Linked DNA regions of Novipirellula artificiosorum. Each later gene encodes a partner of the first gene's protein in a complex. Links are inferred from orthologs where the notes say so. Each region holds a gene or a part of one and is shown in the gene's direction. Other genes may lie near its edges.

Region 1 (12,040 bases):
CTGCCTCATTGACCAATTGTCGATCAACATCGCACAAGCCAACGACATCGACGGGGGCGACTTGCATCAGATGAAACAGGTCGGTTTTTCCGTACCAGCCGGTACCAATCAAACCCACCCGAAGCGGCGTATCCGTAGCAGCAGCAAATGCCTTCGTTTGGATGGCTGCCGCTGTCAGCCCAGCAGCTTTACAAAAATCTCGTCGACGCATGAAGTAGGCTCCGCAAGAATCGGGGAAGGGGGGACGTAGGAGAGCGACGTCCTTCCATTGTAACGGCCGGAGGCAGCGGAATGTGGATCACCCTTCAGCGATTTTCGCCTGAAAACGCCAGCCTCAGCCTGACTTCGCCATGCGCATCACCAACTGCTCAAGCAAAAACCGATCGCGACCCTCAGCGCTGTGAGTTCCCTTCAAACGCAGATCGGCATCGAGCAGCCATGGCAACAACTGTTTTCCACGAGCGCGGCCGAGTCCTCGCAGCTGCTTCTTGGCTTGCTGAATTTCCGACGGGCGGTTGATGCCGGCGGCAGCTAAGGCATCCTCCAACTGGACCGACCGTCCTTCCCGTTCACGATGTTCGACCACCGCGGTCGCCATCCCAAGCCGACGAAGCGACCATGCGATCTGCGGCAATAACGCGATCGGACGCTGGCCACCACTCATCAATTTGTCGAGCTGACGCATCGCTTCGGCGGCATCACCCGAGGCGATCGCGTCGGTGATTTGCCAAACCGTTTTGCCTTGCCATCCCGCTACAACATCGCGAACAAGGGGCTCATCGATCACCTCGCCGGGGCCCCGATAAAGTGCCAGTTTTGCAATCTCGGTCTCCAGCATCCCGATCTCATCACCGATCATTTCGACCAATGCATCCGCGGCGTCCGCAGCCAGCACGGCTTGGTGGCGTTTGGCCACATAGCCACACAAGAACTTTCGGCGGGTCGTCGCTGTGATGCCCAACTTCTTATCGCTCGTCGACGTGCATGCGACCACCAAATGATCACCGGCAATCGCTTTGTAGAGCCGCGTGTTGGAAGCCAACGACGACAAATCCAACAAGAAACGATTCGAAGTCCCCGGTTTCGAGACATACTTTTCGAGTTCGGGGCGATGGTTGGAAACAAACTTGTCGGCATCGCGAACAATGATCGACCGTTTTCCATCGAAATCAAACAACGATGCCGTTGCCAAATCGTCTCGCAAATCCGCCCAGCGAACCACATCCCCATCAAACGATGTCACGTCACCATCGGCGCTTAACGCCGCAAGGACCCACGACCGAAGCGTGGTGTCCGAACCGTAAACGGCCGCAACCGCGGGAAGCTCGGCGGGTGGTTTCGAAAGTAGGTCGAAGGCAGTTTGGATGGCCATAGCAGAAACAACGAACGGCGAAGTGCAGGCGACAAAGACACCAAAAAGACTATCGCGATCCGCGACACCTATCTAGCCCGGTTAGCCAGCGAGTCTCGCCCGGTTAGCCAACGAGTGCGGGTGTTCTGCACGAGCCGCTCTACTTAAACGTCGCTCGGGGGCGTCCCGCGGTTTGTTCGTTCTCCGCTGGCGGAGCAAAACCGCTGATCGGCTGGAATCCGCGAATTCTGGCTCGGGGGGCCAAACCTTGAGCATCAATCGGGCGATCCAGCACATAGGACCCCATATTCCCGGCACCGTCGGTTGCATCAATTCGCAAATACAATTGTCGCGGCAACCTCGGGTCCGCAGGCCAGACATGATCACCCTGATTGCGAAGGCCCGCGGCGATCGTCGTCCAAGGCCCATCCACGCGATCGCTGAAGGACAACGTGATCGGACGAGCCATCAAGTTCGCATCTGCACATTCATAACGAATCACGAGCGAACCGACACGGTCACCTTCGCCATACTGGGCGCCAGTGATTCGAACCTGCGGTGCACTCTTATCGACCACGACAACGATATCGGGGTCCTCACCCGCAAGTGGCCGAGGACTCGCAAGCCCGGTGGAGCTGACGACGACGATACAGAAACCAAACACACCTTCCTCTTTGGTTTCGATATCGAAGGGACTCAGTTTATCAGGGTCTTGACCCCATAGCTTCCAAGTTTGCCCACCATCGGTGCTGCCGTAAAGCTCCACCGAATCGACACCACGACTGCCGACAGCCTCCAATTCATACTCGAGACTAAAACGATTGGAATTGCTGTAGCGTGTCGGAACGCGCTCGGCGAACAGGGTGGGATCAAGCGATTTGGGCGGCGATGACGCAGGGCGATTTGCACCGTAGCGAGTACGGGGATCAGGCGACGGAGAAGATTCCGGTAAACGCGTGGCTGGTGTCACATAAGGCGAACGGGAAACAGGCGGGGCAGGACGAATCGGCCTCGCGTTGTCCAGCGGCCGCATCGCTTCGGCTGCCGATTGAGGCCTCGCCGCCTGCGTGCTCGGCACTGCAGATGCCGTTGGGTTCAGGGAAGGAACCACATACGGAGCGGTCGATGGTTCAGCGGATGCCGATGCATTCGGTATCGCCACCGGAGGCAACGGAGACGCCAACGCATTGGGCGAAAACGATGGCGTTTGATAGCCAGGCGACACTTGCGGTGGATTCAATCCAAAACCGTTGCCAACCTGTTCCGCTGTGGCGGGTGGCGGCAGCTCGACCGCAGAGCTGGATGCCGTGTAGCGGGGAACCGCCGAAAATTGATAACTCGGTGGCGTCGGCGGAACGGTCCCCGGTCGCTGAGCATTCGCCGGGACACGGGAGAAGTCGGCCAGATTCGTACCGCGAAGGCGGCTCAACGGATTAGCAGCCACATGAGGAACATTGTAGTCGGCCGTGCGATAGAGGCTTGTTTCGCTCTCCTCCACGGCGGAGGTTTTGTACCGATCGAGCTTGATCACCGGACTGGTCGACGTGTCATTGGGGTCCGATAAGGCGGGCCGAACATACAAATCGGATCCCGTATGGATTCGATATTGGACCGGGGTCGCGACGATCCCCGCCGAGTTGGTGCTGCCAACTCGGCCGCGTGATCGCTCTACCCGAATCGCGAACGTCGGCATGGCGGTGACCGCCATCCGAGGCCGCTGCAATTGCTTGGTCGCGGTCGCGTGGTTGCCAGCGGAATCGACGGCTCGGACATGCACCGACAATTGTCGCCAATCATGATCGGGAAGGAACGAAAAACGCTCGGCGGTTTCACCCGGTTTGGGTGCCCAATCTTGCCACTGACTGTCGACATCGGTTGCATAATAAACTCGCGTTTCGGTGATCGCGGTCAAATCGCGAATCGACAATCGGCAGGCGATCGTTCCATCGGCCTCGGCGTCTGCCTGCAAATCGATCACTGGCTTGGTCGTGTCGACCAAGACTCTCAGCTGAGCGTCGACCGATCCGCCAACGGCAACGTCGTCATCGGCCGCCTGCGGCAACTCAATGGTTTCGGTTGCGAACCAGAATTCGCCATCGTCCTTGCAAACAAAGGCAAATTCGCGGATGCTACTGGGCTTGGTATCGGCGAGCTGCCACGGCTGGTTAGGTCCTCGACGAACGTACAATCGGACCGAGGTCGTCGTGGACGGTGTGGCGTTGACGTTGAAGGGAATTCGGAACGTTCGGGTGCCAAGCACAACGCTGGGGCTTTTTTTCGGTTCGTCAGCGGTTGCCAAGGATAGCGAAAGTAGCATCAACGCAAGCATTGCCAAGTTGGGCGCGGCGGCAACGGAAATCGCTTTTTTGGCGATACACATTTTGTCGATCAAGCCCCAAACAAAAGAAATACGGAAGTCTGCACTACGTCCTTCTCGGCTTCGACCTGTCCCCAAGCGGATCTTGAAGCTATTACCCCCGCGACAGGAAACCATGACTCAAAGCTCTTATCATTACGACGTTCTTGTCATTGGTGCCGGTCATGCGGGCACCGAAGCGGCTGCCGCGGCCGCTCGTCTTGGTGCCAAAACGGCACTACTGACCTCCAACCTCGACACGGTTGGCCAAATGTCGTGCAACCCCGCAATCGGAGGAGTCGCCAAGGGGCAAATTGTTCGCGAAGTCGATGCCTTGGGCGGATTGATGGGCCATGCGATCGACGCCACCGGCATCCAATTCCGTCTCTTGAATTGTCGCAAAGGCCCGGCCATGCATAGCCCCCGCGCTCAGGCCGACAAGAAGGCCTACCAGGCTTACATCAAACACCAAATCGAACAACAACAGAACTTGGATCTCCGCCAAGAAACGGTGATCGACCTGTTGACTGAAAACGTTGAAGGACAGACTCGCGTTCGCGGCGTTTCGGTCGTCGGCGATGCTTTGTTTGTTGCACCCACCGTCATCCTCACAACCGGAACGTTTCTCAAAGCGATCATGCACACCGGCGAGGCCCAAACCGCCGGGGGCAGGGCAGGGGAGGGAACCACCAGCGGAATCAGCGGCGCGCTGGCTCGACTTGGCTTTGAAGTCGAACGTTTCAAAACGGGGACGCCAGCCCGACTCAATGCCAAGTCGATTGACTATCGCAATCTGGAGCGACAACCGGGCGACGAGAAGCCGCAACCGTTTTCGTTCCTGACGGAATCACTCGACAGCTCCGATCAACTTCCTTGTCACATCGCCCACACCAACCACGCCGTCCATGAATTGATCCGCGCCAACTTAAAACGCGCGCCGATGTACAGCGGCCAAATCAATTCCACCGGCCCGAGGTATTGTCCGTCGATCGAGGATAAGGTTGTTCGCTTCGCCGATAAAACCTCGCACCAGTTGTTCCTCGAACCCGAAGGTCGCAACACCGGCGAAGTGTACGTCAACGGTATCTCGACCAGTCTACCGCGTGATGTTCAGGATCAGATGTTTGCGATGATCGAGGGGCTTCAGCACGCGCAGATCATGCGTTACGGTTACGCCGTCGAGTACGATTTTTGCCCCCCGACACAGCTTTGGGCCTCGATGGAATCAAAGCGAGTCGCAGGCCTCTTCTTGGCTGGACAAATCAACGGGACCACCGGTTATGAAGAGGCCGCCGGTCAGGGGTTGATCGCCGGACTGAACGCCGCGAGAAAAGTCGCTGGCAAAGAAGCCTGGGTCCCCACGCGAGACCAAGCTTACATCGGCGTCCTGGTCGATGATCTGGTCACCGCCGGCACCGACGAACCCTACCGCATGTTCACCAGCCGGGCCGAATACCGGTTGCTGCTTCGTCAAGACAATGCGGACCGCCGGCTGACCGGGGTCGCGGATGAACTCGGCTTGATTGACGCCGCGCGGCGCGAACGCTTCCAAACCAAACTGGATCAAATGGCACGAGCCAATCAATTGCTCAAAGCGGCACGATGCGACAAGATTCCCGGCGATGTATTTCTTCGTCGCAGCGAAGTCGATTGGGATGAAATGTGCCGACGCGTCGAAGGCCTCGGTCGGATTGACGCCGAAGCGGCCCAGCAAGTGCTGTACGACACCAAGTACGAAGGCTACGTCACCCGGCAAAAGATGGAGGTAGAAAAGCAGCATCGTTTGGCCAGCAAACGAATTCCAGCAACGTTCGACTACGACGCCATCGGTCCTTTGCGACACGAAGCACGCGAAAAACTCAATCGAGTCCGGCCGCTCAATCTGGACCAAGCCAAGCGTATCAGTGGTGTCACCCCCGCTGACCTAGCACTGGTCCTCACGCGTCTGGAAGGCAAAAAAAGCAACCTTGATCAGCGGATTACCAAACCTCAGGAATGAAAGTTTGATCCTCAAGAGGTGGACGAAGGTAGCCACCTTCAATGGGACGCGGTGGAAGCTTCGGCGGAGTCGGTGTCAAGTCTTTATAAGGAATCATGCTGAGCAAATGCGTGATACAATTGAGCCGAGCCGTTTTCTTAACATCCGCCTTGACCACGTACCACGGTGCTTGCTTGATGTCCGTGTGAGCGAACATCGTATCTTTCGCCTTGGAATACTCGATCCAGCGAGAACGGGATTCGACGTCCATAGGACTCAGCTTCCAACTCCGCGTTGGATCCTTCATTCGCTTCTGAAACCGCACCTCCTGTTCTTCATCACTTACCGAGAACCAATACTTGATCACGGTAATCCCAGAGCGAACCAACATGCGTTCAAATTCGGGGCATGAGCGAAGAAATTCATGGTATTCCGGGTCCGTGCAAAAACCCATGACGTGTTCGACGCCGGCTCGGTTGTACCAACTGCGGTCCATCAACACGAGTTCACCTGCCGTGGGCAGATGGGCAACGTAACGTTGAAAATACCAACTCGTCTTCTCTCTTTCGGTGGGTCGCCCTAACGCGACCACGCGACAGATTCGCGGGTTCAGACACTGAGTGATTCGCTTGATCACGCCACCCTTTCCGGCAGCATCACGTCCCTCGAAGATCACGACTACCCTCAAACCTTCGTGCTTGATCCACTCTTGCATCTTCACGAGTTCAACATGCAAGTGGGCAAGTTCTCTGTTGTAGGTTTTGTTGTCAATTCGATGTTTCTTCGCCTTCACGTCCCCCGAGCCGTTTACAAACGAACCGGCACCGGTATGTTCGACGTGCTTCTTTTTCTTGTCATTCGATTTCATAAGAGTGCCGTTGGAGTTGGGCAACAACCGGAACCACGCAAATCGACCCGTTGGTTGCATCCCAGAACGAATCGCCAAAGTTACTATTGTACAGATTAAAACGTCAGCTTGCGTGCTGCGAGCAGCGAATCGTGGAGCGGTCAACAGGGGGTGGCTACCGACTCAATCATGAAACGTGACCTGAGTTTCCGATGCGATACCACTTGCGGCACGAACCTGAAGCGTGGCCGCTCCGGACTTCCCAGGAATGCTACGTAAGACGGCGACAGCCTTTCCGTAGAACAGCGGATGCGTCGAGTCGGTAAAAGAATCGGCCCCATCGAATCACCGTTGGCAACGCCGGCAATGGCCCAGTCATGTGGCAAATCAACACGCTGCCAAGCTGAGTCATCGAAGTCGGTTTCAAACGCTCCGTCCTGGTCGCCTTTGGCAAACCGTCAACCAAAATTGAAACCACTGGACCAAGCAACGCTTGGCGACAAACGCAGGGCAAGTCAAAAAAGCCGAGTCAGGGCTTGAAGCGAGAGTGGTTTCATCATGCTGACCGACCGCTGGGATGACAGCAAGGGGTCCGCCATCGTTGTACTCTTTGTCGGATATCGCTACGCTCCAGCTTTCTAGCACAGCAGCTTGGCGAACACACGCAGCAACAGGATGACAACCTCGATGAATTCCGATGCCACAACACAGCGATCGGTATTGATTCGGTTGTCCGTGATGATGTTCTTGCAGTTCTTCGCAATGGGAGCTTGGTATGTCTCCGCCACCGGATTCATGCTTCGCGGAGACATCCAAATGGACGGACTCGTCTTTGCGGTTTACTCGGTTGGGCCGCTCGCGGCGATCTTCTCTCCCTTCTTTGTGGGGCTGATCGCCGACCGCTTCCTTCCCACACAGATCGCGCTGGCGATTCTATTTGTCATCAGTGGTCTGCTGCTGTTGGTCGCACCCTCGATGGCGTCCCCCTTTAGCGTCACGCCCGCTCCGGACCAACATTGGCTTCTGGAACGACTCACGATCCTGTGGCAGTCCTTACGCCATCCGTTTGTGCTCACGCTACTGGTGCATATGCTCTGCTTCATGCCGACGATTGCTTTGACAGCGAGCATATCATTTCAACACTTAGGCAATCGCGAGAAGGAATTTCCGATCGTTCGCGTGTTGGGAACGGTGGGCTGGATCTGCGGCAATGTGGCAATCAGCCTGTTGCCAGGAAAGGACGCATCCGCGTTGCAGTTTGGGTTGGCCGGAGGATCGGCATGCGGGCTTGGGCTTTACTGCTTCACCCTGCCGCATTCGCCTCCACCAAGAGCCGGAAAACGTGTTACGTTTGGTGAGATTATTGGGCTCGACTCATTGAAGTTGTTTCGCAGCCCCGCGTTTGCTCTCTTCATGGTCGCCGCATTCTTGCTGAGCATTCCCCAAGTCGGCTATGCCGCATTCGCTCGATCCTTTGTCGAAGCATCGGGCGTCACTCCGTTTGGAAGCGCGACCTTCGCGCTGGCTTTTGGCCAAGCGAGTGAAATCTTCTTTATGCTCGTGATGCCGCTTTGTTTTGCTCGACTGGGGATCAAATGGATGATGTCGATCGGCATGACCGCGTGGGTCGTCCGCTATGCTTTGTTTGCGATCGCCGCAGAGAGTCACAGTGTCTGGATGATTTTTGGCGGCATCGTGTTACATGGCATCTGCTTTGGATTCTTCTTTGTGACGGGAATGATCTACGTCGATCGAAAAGCCCCTCCCGCAATTCGAAACCAAGCCCAAGGCTTCTTTGTCTTGGTCACTCAGGGACTCGGCATGTTTGTCGGAGCGCAGGTGTTCGGTGGATTGGAGGTTTATGCCATGCGCGATGGTACGATGGATTGGAAAACGCTGTGGATGGCCCCGGCTTTGTTTTCCGCTGCCGTCACCGTCGGATTCATCCTGCTGTTTTGGGACAGGCCCACTCGAAAAACGGAATCCGCGTGACATCGAAAAAGAAGGGTGCGTTCCCCGCGACGATTATTTGATCTCAAACGCGATGTTTGACTGACCGTACTTTTTGCCTTCGATATCTTCCATGGTGAGTTGCAAACGGTATTTGCCCTCCGCCAAGTTCTGAGGCAGGTGCATTTGATAGGCGATGAAGTAATCACGCAGGTAGTTTGCCGAAATCTGTTGGTCGGCTGGCAACAATTGGCTCGCGACCTTTTGGTTTTCGGAGTTCAAGACGTCGTAACTTCCTTGCAGATGGGTTTGAAATCCATTCTCCACTTTCTTGGCGACAAAGTTCTCCACTTCGCAGTACAAAATGACCTGCTGCCCTGGCTGGAACTGCGTGGTTGGGAACGGTTTGGTTTGCCCGTACGCCATGATCTCGGTACAGAATGCCAGCGATCGCACTTCAAGCGAATCCGTCGCGGCGGCGAGGTACTTCGTCGCTTCACGAAGCTGGGGCAATGCAGAACTAAAACGTCGGCTTTGAACGGGATGCCCTTCGGGATCCACCATGGTCCAAAGGCCCAAGAGTTGATGCCTCAGGTATTCCTGTTCCTTGTCGGTCATCCCTTCGATTCTCTCGACGGCCGCATCGGGATTGCCAGCTAACACCATCAAATGCCTCGCGGTAATCAATCGTCGAGCATGCTCGGCATCCGACTCGCCGTCAACGGGCATCGCAATTCGTTTCAGCAACGCTTCATAAAGCGTTTTGTCCGACAACGAATCAATACTCGCAGCGGCTTCCGTTGCCGTCGGTGACTGCATCGACGCGGTCGAGACCATCCGAGGATCGTCCTGGCGGCGCGTGGCCGACACCGGTTTGATCGCCTCGGGTTTGGATTCTAGTTTCGTGTCCGTGATGGTGGTCACAACAACTTCTTCGAGATCCGAGGCAGCGTTCTGTGCGGCGATGGCTTCGGCTGTGTCTTCGGCGAAGACATCCTTGGTGGGTGTTTCTTCGGCTGGCATCGCGAGTCGTTTCAATGGCGCGCTGGCCGGTTCGTTTTTCGCGGGCGGCAGCTGGTGTTCGTGCTTCAGTGACTTGGCGAGGGCTTGATCGAGTGGCGCCGGTTGCGCCGTCGATTCCACATGATGATTCGCTAAGGCGTTCCATTGACGCAGCGCCAGCTCTTTGACCTCCGGTGACATCCCCTCAAGCTGCTCCAACAGTTCCTGTTTCGACATTCCTTCTGCAGCGTCGGCCCTTGCTTCGGCCGCGTTCGCTTGCTTGGTCGATACAGGCAGCTTTTGGGTTCGCGCAAGGGGTGCTTCGTCGGTGTGGGAAACCTGCCGAATCAGCGATTCCTCCTCGGGATCTGTCGCTTCCGCACTACCAAACACCGACCCCGCTCTCGGTTTCGCGGTCGCCAAACGCTGGCGTGGGGCTTCGACGTCGGATAACTCTGCACTTTCGTGCCGGGTTACTTGGAACAAACTACCAATCGTCCGTGGTGAACGACAACCCACAACACCGATGACCACTGAAATCAGCGCCAACGAAATCCGTTTCGAGGGGCGAGAGAGCATCATTGCCTCGCAAATATCCGTAATCAGTTCAAAAACAGGAAGGACAGACAGCGACCGTACAAAATGGCCCCACACCGAGACAACGCCAAAGTGGGCGAAAAAAACCCCTTTGCGAGTGAATCGGTGATCGGCGTGATTCGGTCATCATCGCGCAGTGCGAAGAAACCCCAGCAAACCGCGGGAACCAGCCGCCCAGCAAGCTTCTCGTGCAGGATAATCGCAGCCATCCAGATCAGGACAAGCCGCCCCATCGGATAGCCCCGAATTGGAATCCCAATCGACGTAGCGATCAAAGGACCCGTTGTTATCGCGAGGATGCCAAGAATCCAAGGAAGCGATTGACGATCCCAATTGCGGATCGCGAGATAGTTTCTGCATTGAGGGCAAGAGCCGAACGGAAATGCAAAGCGAAGGAATTCGACTTGGGTTCTGCAAATCGGACACAGCTGCCGTTGATCCTCGCTTGTGGTCGCCGGCGGTGAATACGGATTCATTTTGCGAAGTCCGCTTGCATGGGGTCTGGGTGCCGGTCAACCGGATCACGGCCACGATCACGCGGGGCGGGACGTGTGATCAACCACTTGATAACCGCGAGCATCGTTTTGTTCCGTCTTTCTACGGCCAGCGGCTTGACGACCGAGGACGCTCGCGCGAGATCTATCGTACCAAGCCTGTGCCACCCGAAAAGCCATCGCCCCGCCGCGAGAAAGGGCGAACCACAGAGAACACGGAGAAAGCACAGAGCATCTGCTCTGTGTTCCTCTGTGCCTCTGTGCCTCTGTGTTTCAATTGTCCGCGCAACCCGTTGCCAGAGAGAACGTCCATGTTTACTAAGAGTGATAAAGGGGCCGCGGTTTCTTTATTCGACCTCAAAATGGACTGACGCTAAAGCGACTCCTGTCCTGCCTTGATTCCTTACCGAAACGCGCCCGCCCCCGCAATTGCGAGCAACGGTCCCTTCCATACTCCTCCAGTAAAAACTCGCGCCAATTCAGAGTCAGTAAAACTGAGCACAAACCAGGCGAGGCCGCGTGTTGACAACGCACGCTCGCAATATGCTAACCTGTTAGATCCTAATGAAGGACTCATTATCTTTAGCCGGGTTTTCCTATGAACAAGCGTCTGTTTTTCTGGTCATTGACCTCTGCACTAGCCGGTTTTTTGTTCGGTTTTGACACCGTTGTGATTTCAGGGGCCGAAAAACCGATCCAGGCACTTTGGGAGTTGAGCAGCGTCGAGCATGGTCTGGCCATGAGTATGGCGCTTTGGGGTACGGTGGTCGGCTCGCTGATCGGCGGCTGGCCAACGGACAGATTCGGACGCACCAAGACGCTGTTGTGGATCGGAATCCTTTACGTCGTGTCGGCCGTTTGGTCGGCAATGGCAACGGATGTTTACTCATTCATGATCGCCCGCTTTATCGGTGGTCTCGGCGTAGGCATCTCTACGGTTGCCGCACCCTTGTACATCTCTGAAATTTCTCCACCAGCCATGCGTGGTCGTTTGGCGGGGATGTTTCAATTCAACATCGTGCTCGGCATTCTGATCGCGTTCTTGTCCAATGCGTTGCTCGGCAACGTGGGCGAGAATGCATGGCGATGGATGATGGGCGTCGAGGCCTTTCCCGCGATCGTCTACTCGTTGTTGTGTTTCACGTTGCCCGAGAGTCCTCGTTGGCTGATCGGCCGCGGCGATCGAGAAACGGGATTGGAGGTTCTTCGAACCATCAACTCCGATGCATCCGAAGCCGACGTGCTTGCGTTGGCCGATGAGATTGTCGCAGCGGCGACGTCAAGCGAGAGAGTCACCCATGGATTCTGGTCATGGAAGTTGCGAACGCCCATCATGCTCGCATTTCTGGTTGCGTTTTTTAACCAGCTTTCTGGGATCAATGCGATTCTATACTTTGCGCCTCGGATCTTCGGCTTGACCGGCTTGGATCAACAGGCCGCCTTGCTTCAATCGGTAGGCATCGGG
Region 2 (12,082 bases), on another replicon or contig:
GTGCAGTTGCCGGTAGAAACGGAGTCGAGCTCTGCAGAGGTGCAACTTGACAAGGGATATCCCGGTCGACGGTGCGCCAAGGGTGCTACTGGTTCCCTGCGGACGACCGACCGTCGGGGACTCTTTTCTAAGAGATCATTGGACACCGGAGCCATACCTCCAAAAAACCTTGAGTCTGGGTTCCGCGCGCTTCGGTCGGATGAGCCGGTTTTTTGACCGAGGAGTCCGAGAGCCACCGCACCCATGAACCGCACCTCCGTGCAACAGGCTTTCCCATGTTCGCAGCACCAGCGCGAAACGCAAGGCAACTATCATTCGCAGCGGTTTGTCGAAAGTCCAGAGCGAAATCTCGTCACCTTCCCCGCAGATGTATTAGACACCACCCGAGATGCGCGGTACAACGAGCCCAGAGGGAGAGGTAAATCTTGTAAGTCTTTTTCAATCAACAAATTAAAAAACTGCACGACCTCTGCGCGGGCAGGGGTGGTTGGATACCGAAACACTGAGTTAGTCACAACTTAAAAACCGGACGACCTCTTTTCGGGAGAGAAGGGCTGGGGATGAGGGGGTGGCAGCAGCGTGATCGAACCAAAAAGTCGGTCCGCAATCGGTGTGCGGAAAGCCCCTCACCCCCGACCCTTCTGCCCGCTCACGCGGGCAGAAGGGAGCCAGAACGTTGCGTGATCGTTTTGGTTGGCGGCTCGGATCGATTCGGCGGTACCGCTACAATGCTCGCTTCCTGTTGACAATCCGTCCCGCTTTCGGTTTACGGCGATGCTCGATTTTGAAGAGACCATTGTTGCCATCGCTTCACCGACGGAGCCAGCCGAGCGCGGGATTGTCCGCTTGTCGGGCGTGCAAGTGCTGTCGGTGCTCGAATCCTTGGGCTTGGGTTTCGCGAGTTTGCGGCGGGCCAGCGCAGCGGAGTATGCGATTGACGTGGGACCCCCAATTGGAGTGGTGGATTCAGCCGTCTTGTTGTGGCCCCGCAGCCAGAGCTACACCGGTCAACCGAGTGCGGAGATCCATACCTATGGATCGCTACCGGTGCTGCAGGCCTTGGTTAGCATGTTGACGGCGGCGGGTGCTCGCGCGGCGCGGCCGGGCGAGTTCACGATGCGAGCGTTCATCGCGGGTCGGTTGGATCTCACCCAGGCCGAGGCGGTGTTGGGGGTGATCGAGGCCGAGCATCGCGGATCGCTGGACCAGGCGCTTCGCCAATTAGCGGGAAATCTATCGCGGCCACTCGAGAAAACCCGTGCCACGATCCTCAACTTGATCGCCGATGTGGAAGCAGGGCTCGATTTCGTTGACGAGGACATCGAGTTCATTAGCGACCGAAGGTTGCTTGAACGTCTGTCCGATTGTCGGCATCAGCTCGCAGCGACGCGTCAACGGATGGGCAGCCGTATCCGCAGTGATTCGCGACCGACCCTTGTGCTTCGCGGCAATCCGAACGCGGGCAAGAGCCGTTTGATCAACGCACTCTCGAAACAGGCGGTTGCGATCGTGGCCGATGTTGCGGGGACCACGCGAGACGCGATCGTTGTCGAAACCCACTTTGGGAGTCATCCGATTCGATTGGTGGACACCGCGGGAATCGAGTCCGCAGCAGCGGGAAACGAGTCCGCAGCAGCGGGAAGCGTGGAGCTTCAGCGTCATGAGGATGAGTTAGCGGCCATTTCGTTGGCATCACAGCATCACGCGGTCCAGGCTGCAGAGTCGGCCGATGTGCGATTGTGGTGCGTGGATGCTTCGCAGTGTCGATCGATCGCTGAGTTGGAATCGATGCGTGAGTCTCTTCGCTCGCATGCCGTTCGAGGGAAGCGACATGCATTGGATCTATGGGTTGCGACCAAGGCCGATTTGGTGGATCCCGCAAAGGCTTGCGGCGACTGGATTTACACGAGTGTTGTCACGGGCGAAGGCCTCGAAGTGCTCAAGAGTCGCGTCGTTGAGTTCTTGGAATCCTACGATGCGGAGGAATCAGGTTCCGTGATCGGGACTGCGGCACGGTGCGGCCAATCGTTGTTGCAGGCAGAACAGGCGGTTGCCGCCGCGATCGACTTGGTGAGCCGCCGTGAGGGGCATGAATGGGTTGCTGCGGAGATGCGGATCGCAGCCGATTGTGTCGGCGAAGTGACAGGAGCCGTTTACACCGACGACATTTTGGACCGCGTGTTTAGCCGGTTCTGTATTGGCAAATAGCGAGCCGAGGGGTGTTGGTCCGTCTGCATGAAGTTCCGCCCCGCCGGCGCGACATCCGTTATCCGACGAAGTCTTGCCAGCGGGCTAGGCTGTCTCAAGTTCTTGTTGGACCTTTTCGGGGGTCGCCGTGCGACGAGGCAAGACGATTCGGGGCATGGTCAACAGGCATCCGATCAAGGCGATGACCACGGCGGCGACAACGATGCCGATCTCCGTCCAGTCGACAGCGCCGCTCGGGGCCGCTTCACCTAAGGTCCAGACCCAATTGGTGATTTGCCATCGGGAGTAGGCAAAGGGTCGGTAATCGTTCAGATGCATGCCGATCGAATAGGGGATCAGCGAGGACAGCACCAGCACGGCAATCAAACCTGCAACGCCAATCTCAACTCTTGGGTTGTTTCGAATGCGTACGACCGCAATCAGCCAGCGGACCGCGATCAAAAAGCCGATCAAGTAGGCTGCCAACAAGACGGAAAGCCGAGTCAGCGCTTGCAATTGCCCGCCGGCGAACGACCACGTTGGCGACAGAGTGTTGCGGATCGTAAATAGGGTAAATGCCGTGACGACGAGGATGTTCACGGTTGCAAAGACCAAGCCCGTCGCGGGGCCTGGGGTGACCCAGGTCAACATCACGCGCGCGAAAAAGCTCTGCGGCAACTCGCGACGAATCCGCGGTGTCGTCACGGAGGACTCCGCCACCATCAGGCTGCCACAAACGACCCAGAAAACCAGCAGTGCAGCACCGACCAGGCTCAACACGGTCGAGGCGTCGTTTCTTGGCATCGATTCGGTCGCGTAGGTGGCGATGCCGATCAAAGTCATCGTGACAACCATCATCGAAATCCGCAGGTGGGTGGATCGGTTCTCACTTTCAGGCGTCAATTGGGCTGCGGTTGCCGCAAGCAATAGGTGGCTGAGCGAAAGCGAAACGAGCAACGTCGTCATCACCAAGAAAAACACCAGCGGCATCGCAAAAGGAATTCCGTAGACGATCATGCCAATCACCATCGCGCCGATGCCATATTCGGCGATCACCAAGATGCCCACCAACAACAGCAGCGTGATGATTCGCCCGGTCCGGCTTCTCGCCAGCGGTGCGAGAAACAGAGCGACCACGGTCAACACCAGAGCCGACACCACCAAGATGGCGACAATCAACAACGTCGTAGGCAAATCGACGCCGCGAAGCGTGTAGGCATAGGCCATGCAGGGGAACAGGGCCACAAAGTACAACATCATTTGCAACGAGGCGCTAGCCAACTTCCCCAGCACAATCTGCCATGGGCTGAGTGCGGTGATCGACAATAGCTCCAACGTTCCGTCATCAATTTCCCCTTCAAGCGATCGGTACGCGGCCAAGGGAACGACTAGCAACATCGGAATGGCCAGCACGATGTAGTAGCCGATCAGCAGCCGGCTTGCCGAGGGTGTGGTATAGATTTGGGGCATTTGCGATAAGCTTCCGGCCACCGTCCAAGCCAACGCGGCAAACAGCAAGACCGAAAAGGTGACGACGAATTGCCGGCTCTTGAGTGCTTGCCGAGTCTCTTTGACCAAGATCGGATTGAGGTGATCGCCCGCGCGTTCGGACCACTGATCGATTCGCTGCCACCACGTCGATGCAGCGCGGGGCCCTGCGTCTTGAGCCGGTGCCGGCATATGGACTGCTTCGCTCATTGGACCAGCCCCTCGGTGACTTGGAGGAAGACGTCCTCGAGACTTTTCTTGTGCGACACGACTTCGGTGACTCGGAATCCTTGACCGACAATCCATGCGACCAGGTCGGCCTGTTCCTCCGCCTCGCCCTCGAATTCGAATCGCAGCCAATGACCGTCCATGATCGGCTTGCCGACGCCCGGTCGAGTTTGCAATTGGGCAGCCGCTTGGTCGATGCGGTCCAGGAAACGGATCGTCAATTCACGCTGTTGCGCCCGTTGACGTTGGATCCCGTCGACACTGCCGGTGGCCAATAAATGCCCTTGTTCGATGATGCCGACCGAGTCACACATCTCTGCGAGTTCGGTCAAAATATGGCTGCTGATGAGAATCGTTTTGCCGCCATCGGCAAGTTCACGGATCATTTTACGCAGGTCGATTCGGGCTCGCGGGTCCAACCCCGCAGCCGGCTCGTCGAGAATCATCACGGCGGGGTCGTGAATCAACGCGCGGCCGAGGCAGAGCCGCTGCTTCATCCCTTTGCTGAGTCCGCGGATCGGTTTGTCGGCCAAGCCTCGAGTCCCGGTGAAATCAAGCACCCACGCGAGGCGTTGAGTTCGTTGGCGTCCGACCAAGCCATTCGCACGAGCAAAGAAGTCGAGGTACTCGCTGCAATTGACGTCGCGATAGGTCCCAAACGCATCGGGCATGAACCCCAACCGGCGGCGGACCAACTCGGGATCGTTCACGACCGAAAAACCATCGATGTAGGCGTCCCCGTAACTGGGCAGGTCCAATGTCGCCAAAATTCGCATCGAGGTTGTTTTGCCAGCGCCGTTGGGTCCGATGTAGCCAAACACATGGCCTCGCGGCACCGAAAAGGAAATGTCATCGACCGCTTTGGTTTTCCCAAAGAAACGATGCAGACGTCTCAGTTCGATACAGTCGCCGCTCATGGAAGTGTCCCGAAAACGTAGTGCACGCTGTCGACGACTCGCGCCGATTCAACCGCAACGGCATCCTGGGTCACGTCGCTCATCGCGACAAAATGGGAATGCGGCAATTGCCCCTCGATTTGCAGTGCCCGCCCTAGCCATTGCTCGAACGACCCTTCGTTGACAAACGATGTCGAACGGGTTTGCGACGACAAGCCTTCGTTCACGACCTTGATCAGATCTCGCGTGGACTTACGGTACGATCGAGAAGAGCGGCGGCGACTATCTTCCCCGATGGCTCGGAACTCGTTGTACATCTTCGCGATCGCTTCGGATGCATCTTTGGATGCAAGGGGGTAGACCGGTGTTCGCGAGGATCCGGCTGCAACCCGTTCACTGGTCCAGTATTTTCCATCATTGCCACGCACCACCAAGCGGCGAAGTTCATAGATCGAATCATTTCGCACAAAGCCCACCTGAACATCGGTGTCGGCCGCTTCGAGGGTTAACTGCAAACTGCCCACCGCGGCGCGCGGGCGGTGCGTGACAAATTGGCGTTGTTGCCGCGATGGTAAAAACGCTTTGTCGAACACCTGTGCTTCGTTGGTGATCGTTACCGTCCCCAACGTTTCGGGGGGCCGCTTGTTCAAATCCTCCCAATCACCTGACAATCCATCGGGATAACGGACAACTTCTGCCGACGCAGGGAAGGTCATTCCGTCGGCCGGTCGAACCCCAGCAAAGTAGGTCGCCTGAACCCGTTCGCTGGCGTCTCCCGTCGCTCCATCAATCCACGTCAACTGACGCACTCGGGCGATCGTATCAAAGCCATCCGCCACGATGCCGTAGGCAAACATTGCAACGGTGGTAACAATGGCAAGCACCGGCGCAATCAAGAACATCAAATAGCTTCGCCCTCGGCGGGACGTGCTGCGATAGGCAACCGGGCCGACAAGGATGACGAACAAGGTCAACAGACCGATGAACGTGTAGACCGGCGGCTGGGCGACTCCCGGAATCATCCAACGGCGAAACCGATTGTCACCAAGGATCGGGTCGGCGCCTCGACGCAGCATCGGTGAAGATCGAAAATCAAGCAGCTGGTCGACAATTTTCCATTGCATGACTCCCGGGAACGGCGCTGAGTCCGAGCTTGGAAAGCCGATGGCAAAGCCCGTGCCAAGAGGGCGGACCCACATCGATTCGTCCCACTGTTTGCCGGTTCGATTCAAGATTTCCGTCAGCTTGGCGAGCTGGGCATCGAGCCAAGCGATCTGTTCTTCGGGACTTCGATCGTTCGGTTGATTCGGCGCTGACATGCCCGTGTACAAGCCAAAGGCAATCGTCGGATCCATGTTCGGGTCGTTGGCGATGTACTTGCTCAATTCCGATCTTTGTCGTGCCACGTCTGTCCGCAGCCCCTTGATTTGCCTTATCCGGTCGTTGATCACCTCACGTTTCGCGCTGGCAATCCACTCGCTGGGTTCCGATACTAGCTGCAACGAATCGACGAACGTTTGCAGCGAATCGGCGTCGTAAAGCACGATCGATCCACCCGCGAGCACCCAGTCGCGGATTGCGCTGTAACGCCCGTTTCGTTTAGTAGCCTGTAAGGAAGCTTGGCTGAGAATGATGACGTCCAAGGCCTGATACCCACGCCAGTCGGTCGGCAATTCGGACTGTCCGGCTACAGAAAACGCTCCACGAAATGCCTCGCTTTCAAGCAACAACTTCCAATACGTCAACTCCTCTCGCGGGGCACGGGTTTCGTTGACAAAAAAAGTATCGCGGCGCACGTGGAGCAGCGCGCGAATGTCGGGAAGCTTCGCTACGTCAACCCGTTCGGAATCCAAAACCAAGACCCAGTTGAACTCGTACTCGGCGTCAAGCCATTTCGTGGTGATCACTTGTGAATTGCGAACCGCTGGTCCCGAAACACTCGCTTCACAACCGGCTAGCACTTGCCCTTGCTCGCGAACGGTCACCCTGTAGTCCAATCCCACCGACCACTTCGGAAGGTACCGCGTCACCGAGGTCATTCGCGTGCCCTGAGAAAGCTCCACCGGCACATCCACTCGCAACCCATTGCTCGGCGGCGATTGCCCCAGAGGGTCCGATGTGAAGCGGAACACCAATTGGCGATCGGCCGTAAACGTACTGGTTGAACGAACCACGATTTTGACGGGCACGGAACCGGCGACTTGAATGCGGCCGGCGGCAATCGTCGCGGTGAAACCAACCCGATTGGTCTTGGTCGTCGGAATCAGCGTTACGGGTTGAATCGGCGCGAGCAGCGAATCGTCGGGTACCGACTGAGCGGCAACCTGCGGGGCCCCCATCAAAACGATGCTCCACGCGGCAAGAAAGGTCGCGGCAGCTGCCCCAGATGGTCGTCGTTTCATACGCCCTTCTCCCGCGGCGGCAAGATTTGTGGCGGCAATTGGCCTTCGGCAAAGGGGTTACCGTGCAAGGTGTCCTGGTCATCGGCTTTGAACCAAAGTGTCGTAATGGCCCAAGCAAACAAGAACAACACGACCGAAGTGCACAAACAAACTGCGGGATAGATCAGTGCAACGATCGTCGCTTTCGCCAAGGCGCCGCCATCACCAGCGACCCGCGCGACTGAGGCGACGATCGCAGCAAAGGTCGTCAAGGCAAAGACGAACCGAAACGAGATGCGAGGTAACAACCGACTTCGCAGCAGCGGTTGGACCGACGCCGGGGACGAATTCCGTTTCGCATCTGGCATGTTTGGCGTTTGCGGCATGATGAGAAGGGATGGGAAAAGTGGCACACGGCGATTGTATCATTTTCACGCCAGGACAAGGGGAGATCGTCCCGATCATCCAGAATCCACTACAATCTCGCGATTCACGCTACCAAACGCTTGGATCATGGGCCGCGAGGCGTTAGAATTTGAGGCAGGGCCCTCTGACGTACTAATTGGAACCCCGTCCACAAGCGGCCAGTTCTTTGTCTCGAGAACGCATCTATCGATGGTTGATCTGCTTGGTCGTCACGACGGCAGTCGTGGCGGCGGTGGTGATTCAGTGGTTTTCCGGTACGACCGCGGGTGCTGCGTTCGTGTTGTTGTCGCTTTGGGGAGCGTCCCGTTTTCTTTCACCGTTGATGGCAAAGCTGGTCGCCTTGGCGGTCGTGATGGGGTCGGTTTCGACCTTGATGCTACAGAATTCCGCGACGCTGATCGAGGGATTGGATCAAATGGCGGTCATCACCGGTGCCATGTTGGTGTGGCGACGAGAGTATCAGGAATACGTTAACGTGGACCTACATCCCTCGCATTTAATGGGGGAACTGCCTTTGCCGTTCGAAGACGACGCGGCGGCAACGATCAGCGTCGATAGTGATCGCGATCCCCTCGGGCATCTACGAGTCTCGGAAATTGCTGGGCGAGATTTGCTCGAGCGGATGAAACACAGTAAGGCTTTTTTGCCAAAGCAGATCGATCGCGTGCAGCGCTTTATCACCAAGCGATCCGATACCTCCGTGTCCATGGAACGTGTGGTCAATGCAGGCTTGTTGACCGAGTTCCAAGCAATGCATCTGCACTGGGGACGCGAGGATCAGCTTCGTTTCGATAAATACTCGCTCGCGGAGATGATTGGCCGCGGTGGCATGAGTACCGTCTACCGTGCAATGAACATGGAGCGTGGCGAGACGGTCGCGTTGAAGCTGATGGCAGCCAACGAGAAAGCGATTTGTCGCGCACAGCGTGAGACGGAGATTGCCAAGCAACTTGCACACAAGAACATTGTCGTCGCGTACGATTCGGGACGCATACGATCTCGGTTCTATATCGAGATGGAATATGTATCAGGAAGCGATTTACACCAAATCGTAAAACGAAATGGTCCCCTGCCGGAGTCGACGGCGCTGAACTACGCGGTTCAGATTGCACGCGGGTTACAACACGCTCACGCCAAGGGGTTGATCCATCGTGATGTCAAGCCAGGTAACATTCTTGTGACTGCGGACGGGGTTGTGAAAATCACGGACTTAGGTTTGGCCCGAAACATGGGGCTCGATGATCAAGACAGAGAATACAGGACGAATCCTCACCACCTTGTCGGAACCATCGAGTTCATGTCGCCCGAACAAGCGTTGCACGAGAACGACGTCGATGAGCGTGCGGACATTTATTCCCTGGGTGCGACTTTGTTCTTTTTGCTCACCGGTCAGACGCGAGTCATTGGTAAAACGGTGGGGCAGCAGATCACGAACCTTGTTTCCAAACGACGGTTCCTCAGTTCGCGAAAGTTGGGGGTTCGCGAGGAGGTGGCAAAGCTGATTGACCTGTTGTGTGATCATCATCCTGATCATCGAATCGAATCGATGACGTCTGTAATTCCTGCTTTAGAATCGCTACTCGGTGGGCAGGAGCAAGGGAAAGGAGCGATCCATGTGTTGATCGTCGAGGACAATCACGACGATCGGGCCGCGGCAAGACGCATGCTCGGCCGAGTCAATCGATCGCTACGGATCGCCGAAGCGACCACGCTTGGCGACTGTCATCGCATCATGCAGAACGGTAACGACAGCGCCAAGGTTGACTTGGTTTTGCTGGATTTGAACCTCCCCGATAGTGCTGGTGTGGAGACGATTAAACGCTTCCGCCTGTTCTGCTCCACCACCCCGCTCGTCGTGATGACCGGAATCACCGACCCCGAGTACTGTGCTCGGTGCATCGAAGCGGGAGCAAACGATTACTTGCCGAAGGGACATGCCACGGCCGAGTCGCTCGAACGCAGCATTTTCATGACCTTGGCACGCAGTCGCATTGAATCCGAGGAATCGGATGACGATTCTGGTGTTTTTGGCAACTGACGCCTTGGTACCGACGGCGTCGGGATGACACGCAATGCGGGGGCCCCTCAGGGTTGCAAGCAGTGTCGGTTCGCCATGCTGATTCCGCTGAGAATGGCACCGACGATGCCGACGAACCCTTGATCGGTTCCACACAGAAAGAGGTTCGGCAAGTGCGTGGTGCCATCGAGTTGTTTGTCGGGCGCTCCGTAGACCGCTCCGTTGTCGTGCCAAGTAAAGCGGCGAATGGTCTTCGGCGTAAAGACGTCGGTATCGATCACATGTCGGCGAAAATCGGGCATGAAGCGAACGGCCGATTCGACCGCTGCATCGTACTGGATCACTTTTTCGGCTTCGTACCTCGACTCGGGTAAACCGCACCACCGATCATGGTTCGCGAGCGTCGTGATTCGTACGACGCCATCGGGCAGTTCCCCTTCTTCGGCATCAAAGGCGTAGTTGTTGGGCGAACAAATGACGCCCGTTCGTGCATCGCAGAGTGAATTTTCGGGGCGTTGCCAATGAAATGTTTTGCTGTCGTTGTAGAACACGATCGTCTGGTCAAACCCAATCTCTTTGGGCATCTTGTCGAGGACCGAAATCGACTCAATGAAGGACAACTTCCCGGCTCGGGCCACATCGACTTCGCTGATGTCATCACACAGCCGAAGCGTCTCGAGATTGCCGGCCGAGGAAAGCACACGTTTGCCTTGGATCTCCGTTCCATCGTCGAGGACCACGCCGACCGCGCGCCCCGCTTCTACATGAATTCGGGAAACGCCACTTCGCAGTTTGAGTTCGCCACCGAGGCCGCGAAATTTTCGCACCAGGTTCTTCAGGATGATACGCACCCCTTTGAAGGGGCGTCCAAAGCCTTCCAGATAGCAGGCACGGAACATGATCGAAAATTGACCAAAGTCCATGTCGTTTTCTCTCGCGTTTCCATACCACATCAACGGGCACAGCAACATCTCGATGAGCAAGGGATCGGTCAGGTGCGTCGCCATGACTTCACGAGCCGAGTGCATGAAGCTGGGGTCGTTGCCGTCCATGTCGCTGTAATCCAACAACGCAGCACAGAGACTTTGGAAGCCGTCGATTTGGTCGGGAAACTTTTCGGCGACCTCTTGCTGAAGCAGCGAAAAGTCGTTGTCGAAATCGAGCGAGACGTCTGGAAAACGAATGGACGACCCATTTTGCTCGGCTAACTTGAAATCTTCCCAACGGAAACGGAGTTGCCGAATCAACTTCGCCAGTGGTCCCTTCTTGGTCCCTTTGGTGGCGAAGTTGGTCATCGCATGCAAACCGACATCATAATCGCGTCCACCGAGTCGGTAGAACGAATTGAGTCCGCCAATCGTGTAGTGGCGTTCGAGAACACAGACCCGTTGGTCAAAATGGGCCAGCCGGATGCCTGCGGCCAACCCACTCATTCCTGCGCCAATGATGATGGTGTCGTACAAAAGGTTGACCTAAGAATGCCGCTAGGATTTCACGATGTCCTTCATCTTAGGTTCCAGGTAGGAAACTGTCGAATTCATACTGGCGAGATTTCCGTAGTCTTCCTCGGGGATCTGGACGCGGTGTCGCTTCCGCAGCTCCATCACAATGTCCAAGAAATCCATGCTGTCGAGTTCCAGTTGGTCACGAAAGGATTTTTCGTCATCAAGGTTTTCCATATCTTCATCGGGCGAGATGTCTTCGAGGATGTCGATAATCTCTTCACGAATTTCAGCAGGCGTCATTTGCTCAGTTAACTCAAGGTATCAAAAGGAAACGATTTCGGCGGTCGTTTGTTCCGCACATCTCAATCGTCGAGTTCAGAAAAAAGAGGGCTTAAAGACGGCCGATGATCACGACCGAATTGATCCCCAACATGCCAAACGAATTGTTAAGGATGTAGTCGACTTGCGATACCTGTTGGGGCTCATTCAGCACCAAGCCGTCGAGGGCGCAATCGGGATCCAGTTCGTCGACGTTGATCGTGGGGTGGACGACACGATCCTTGAACGACGGCAGGTTCCCCGCCAATTCAAGCGCTCCGGCTGCGCCCATCGCGTGTCCAATGTAGCTTTTTGTATTGTTGATCCGAACCGACGTCGATCCGCCGAACACGTCACGTAGCGCCTTGCATTCCTGCGTGTCGCCACTACTGGTACCCGTCGCATGGGTGCTGACCACATCGATTTGATCGGGCTCCAAACCGGCTCGCTTGAGCGCCATGCGGACGCATTGCGATTGTCGCTCTGGATTCGGCAACACAAAATCCGTTGCGTCGGTATTGATTGCGTACCCGACCAGCTCGCCGTAGATTTCGGCACCACGTGCTTTGGCGTCACGGAGTCGTTCGAGCGTGTACAAACAGCCTCCTTCGGCCACCACGATGCCGCTTCGCTGCATGTCGAACGGCCGCGACGCACGTGTCGGATCTTCATGGGTCGCGAGCGCGTTCTGGCTAT

The links.
Region 2: the proteins of mnmG (region 1) and Poly41_RS09425 are in contact, whole or in part, in a solved structure (PDB 9HIP), measured with the Escherichia coli proteins. The link is inferred for Novipirellula artificiosorum from one-to-one orthologs.

Annotation. Positions count from the first base shown.
Region 1 is NZ_SJPV01000001.1:526,447-538,486, forward strand. Bases 3,350-6,274 are described here. They hold mnmG (tRNA uridine-5-carboxymethylaminomethyl(34) synthesis enzyme MnmG), read left to right. Parts: upstream 3,350-3,843; coding sequence 3,844-5,706; downstream 5,707-6,274. Other genes in these bases: Poly41_RS01760 (hypothetical protein), read right to left, coding at 3,350-3,731; ppk2 (polyphosphate kinase 2), read right to left, coding at 5,687-6,274. In the rest of the region: Poly41_RS01750 (Gfo/Idh/MocA family protein), read right to left, coding at 1-211; holA (DNA polymerase III subunit delta), read right to left, coding at 335-1,372; more of Poly41_RS01760, read right to left, coding at 1,512-3,349; more of ppk2, read right to left, coding at 6,275-6,553; Poly41_RS01775 (MFS transporter), read left to right, coding at 7,220-8,524; Poly41_RS01780 (hypothetical protein), read right to left, coding at 8,558-10,066; Poly41_RS01785 (hypothetical protein), read right to left, coding at 10,087-10,557; Poly41_RS01790 (sugar porter family MFS transporter), read left to right, coding at 11,174-12,040. UniProt on the Escherichia coli protein: NAD-binding protein involved in the addition of a carboxymethylaminomethyl (cmnm) group at the wobble position (U34) of certain tRNAs, forming tRNA-cmnm(5)s(2)U34.
Region 2 is NZ_SJPV01000003.1:31-12,112, forward strand. The notes cover bases 25-2,991. They hold Poly41_RS09425 (tRNA modification GTPase), read left to right. Parts: upstream 25-774; coding sequence 775-2,208; downstream 2,209-2,991. Other genes in these bases: Poly41_RS09430 (ABC transporter permease), read right to left, coding at 2,293-2,991. Also shown: more of Poly41_RS09430, read right to left, coding at 2,992-3,885; Poly41_RS09435 (ABC transporter ATP-binding protein), read right to left, coding at 3,882-4,820; Poly41_RS09440 (hypothetical protein), read right to left, coding at 4,817-7,201; Poly41_RS09445 (hypothetical protein), read right to left, coding at 7,198-7,566; Poly41_RS09450 (protein kinase domain-containing protein), read left to right, coding at 7,773-9,644; Poly41_RS09455 (phytoene desaturase family protein), read right to left, coding at 9,692-11,086; Poly41_RS09460 (acyl carrier protein), read right to left, coding at 11,108-11,368; Poly41_RS09465 (beta-ketoacyl-[acyl-carrier-protein] synthase family protein), read right to left, coding at 11,460-12,082. UniProt on the Escherichia coli protein: Exhibits a very high intrinsic GTPase hydrolysis rate. Involved in the addition of a carboxymethylaminomethyl (cmnm) group at the wobble position (U34) of certain tRNAs, forming tRNA-cmnm(5)s(2)U34.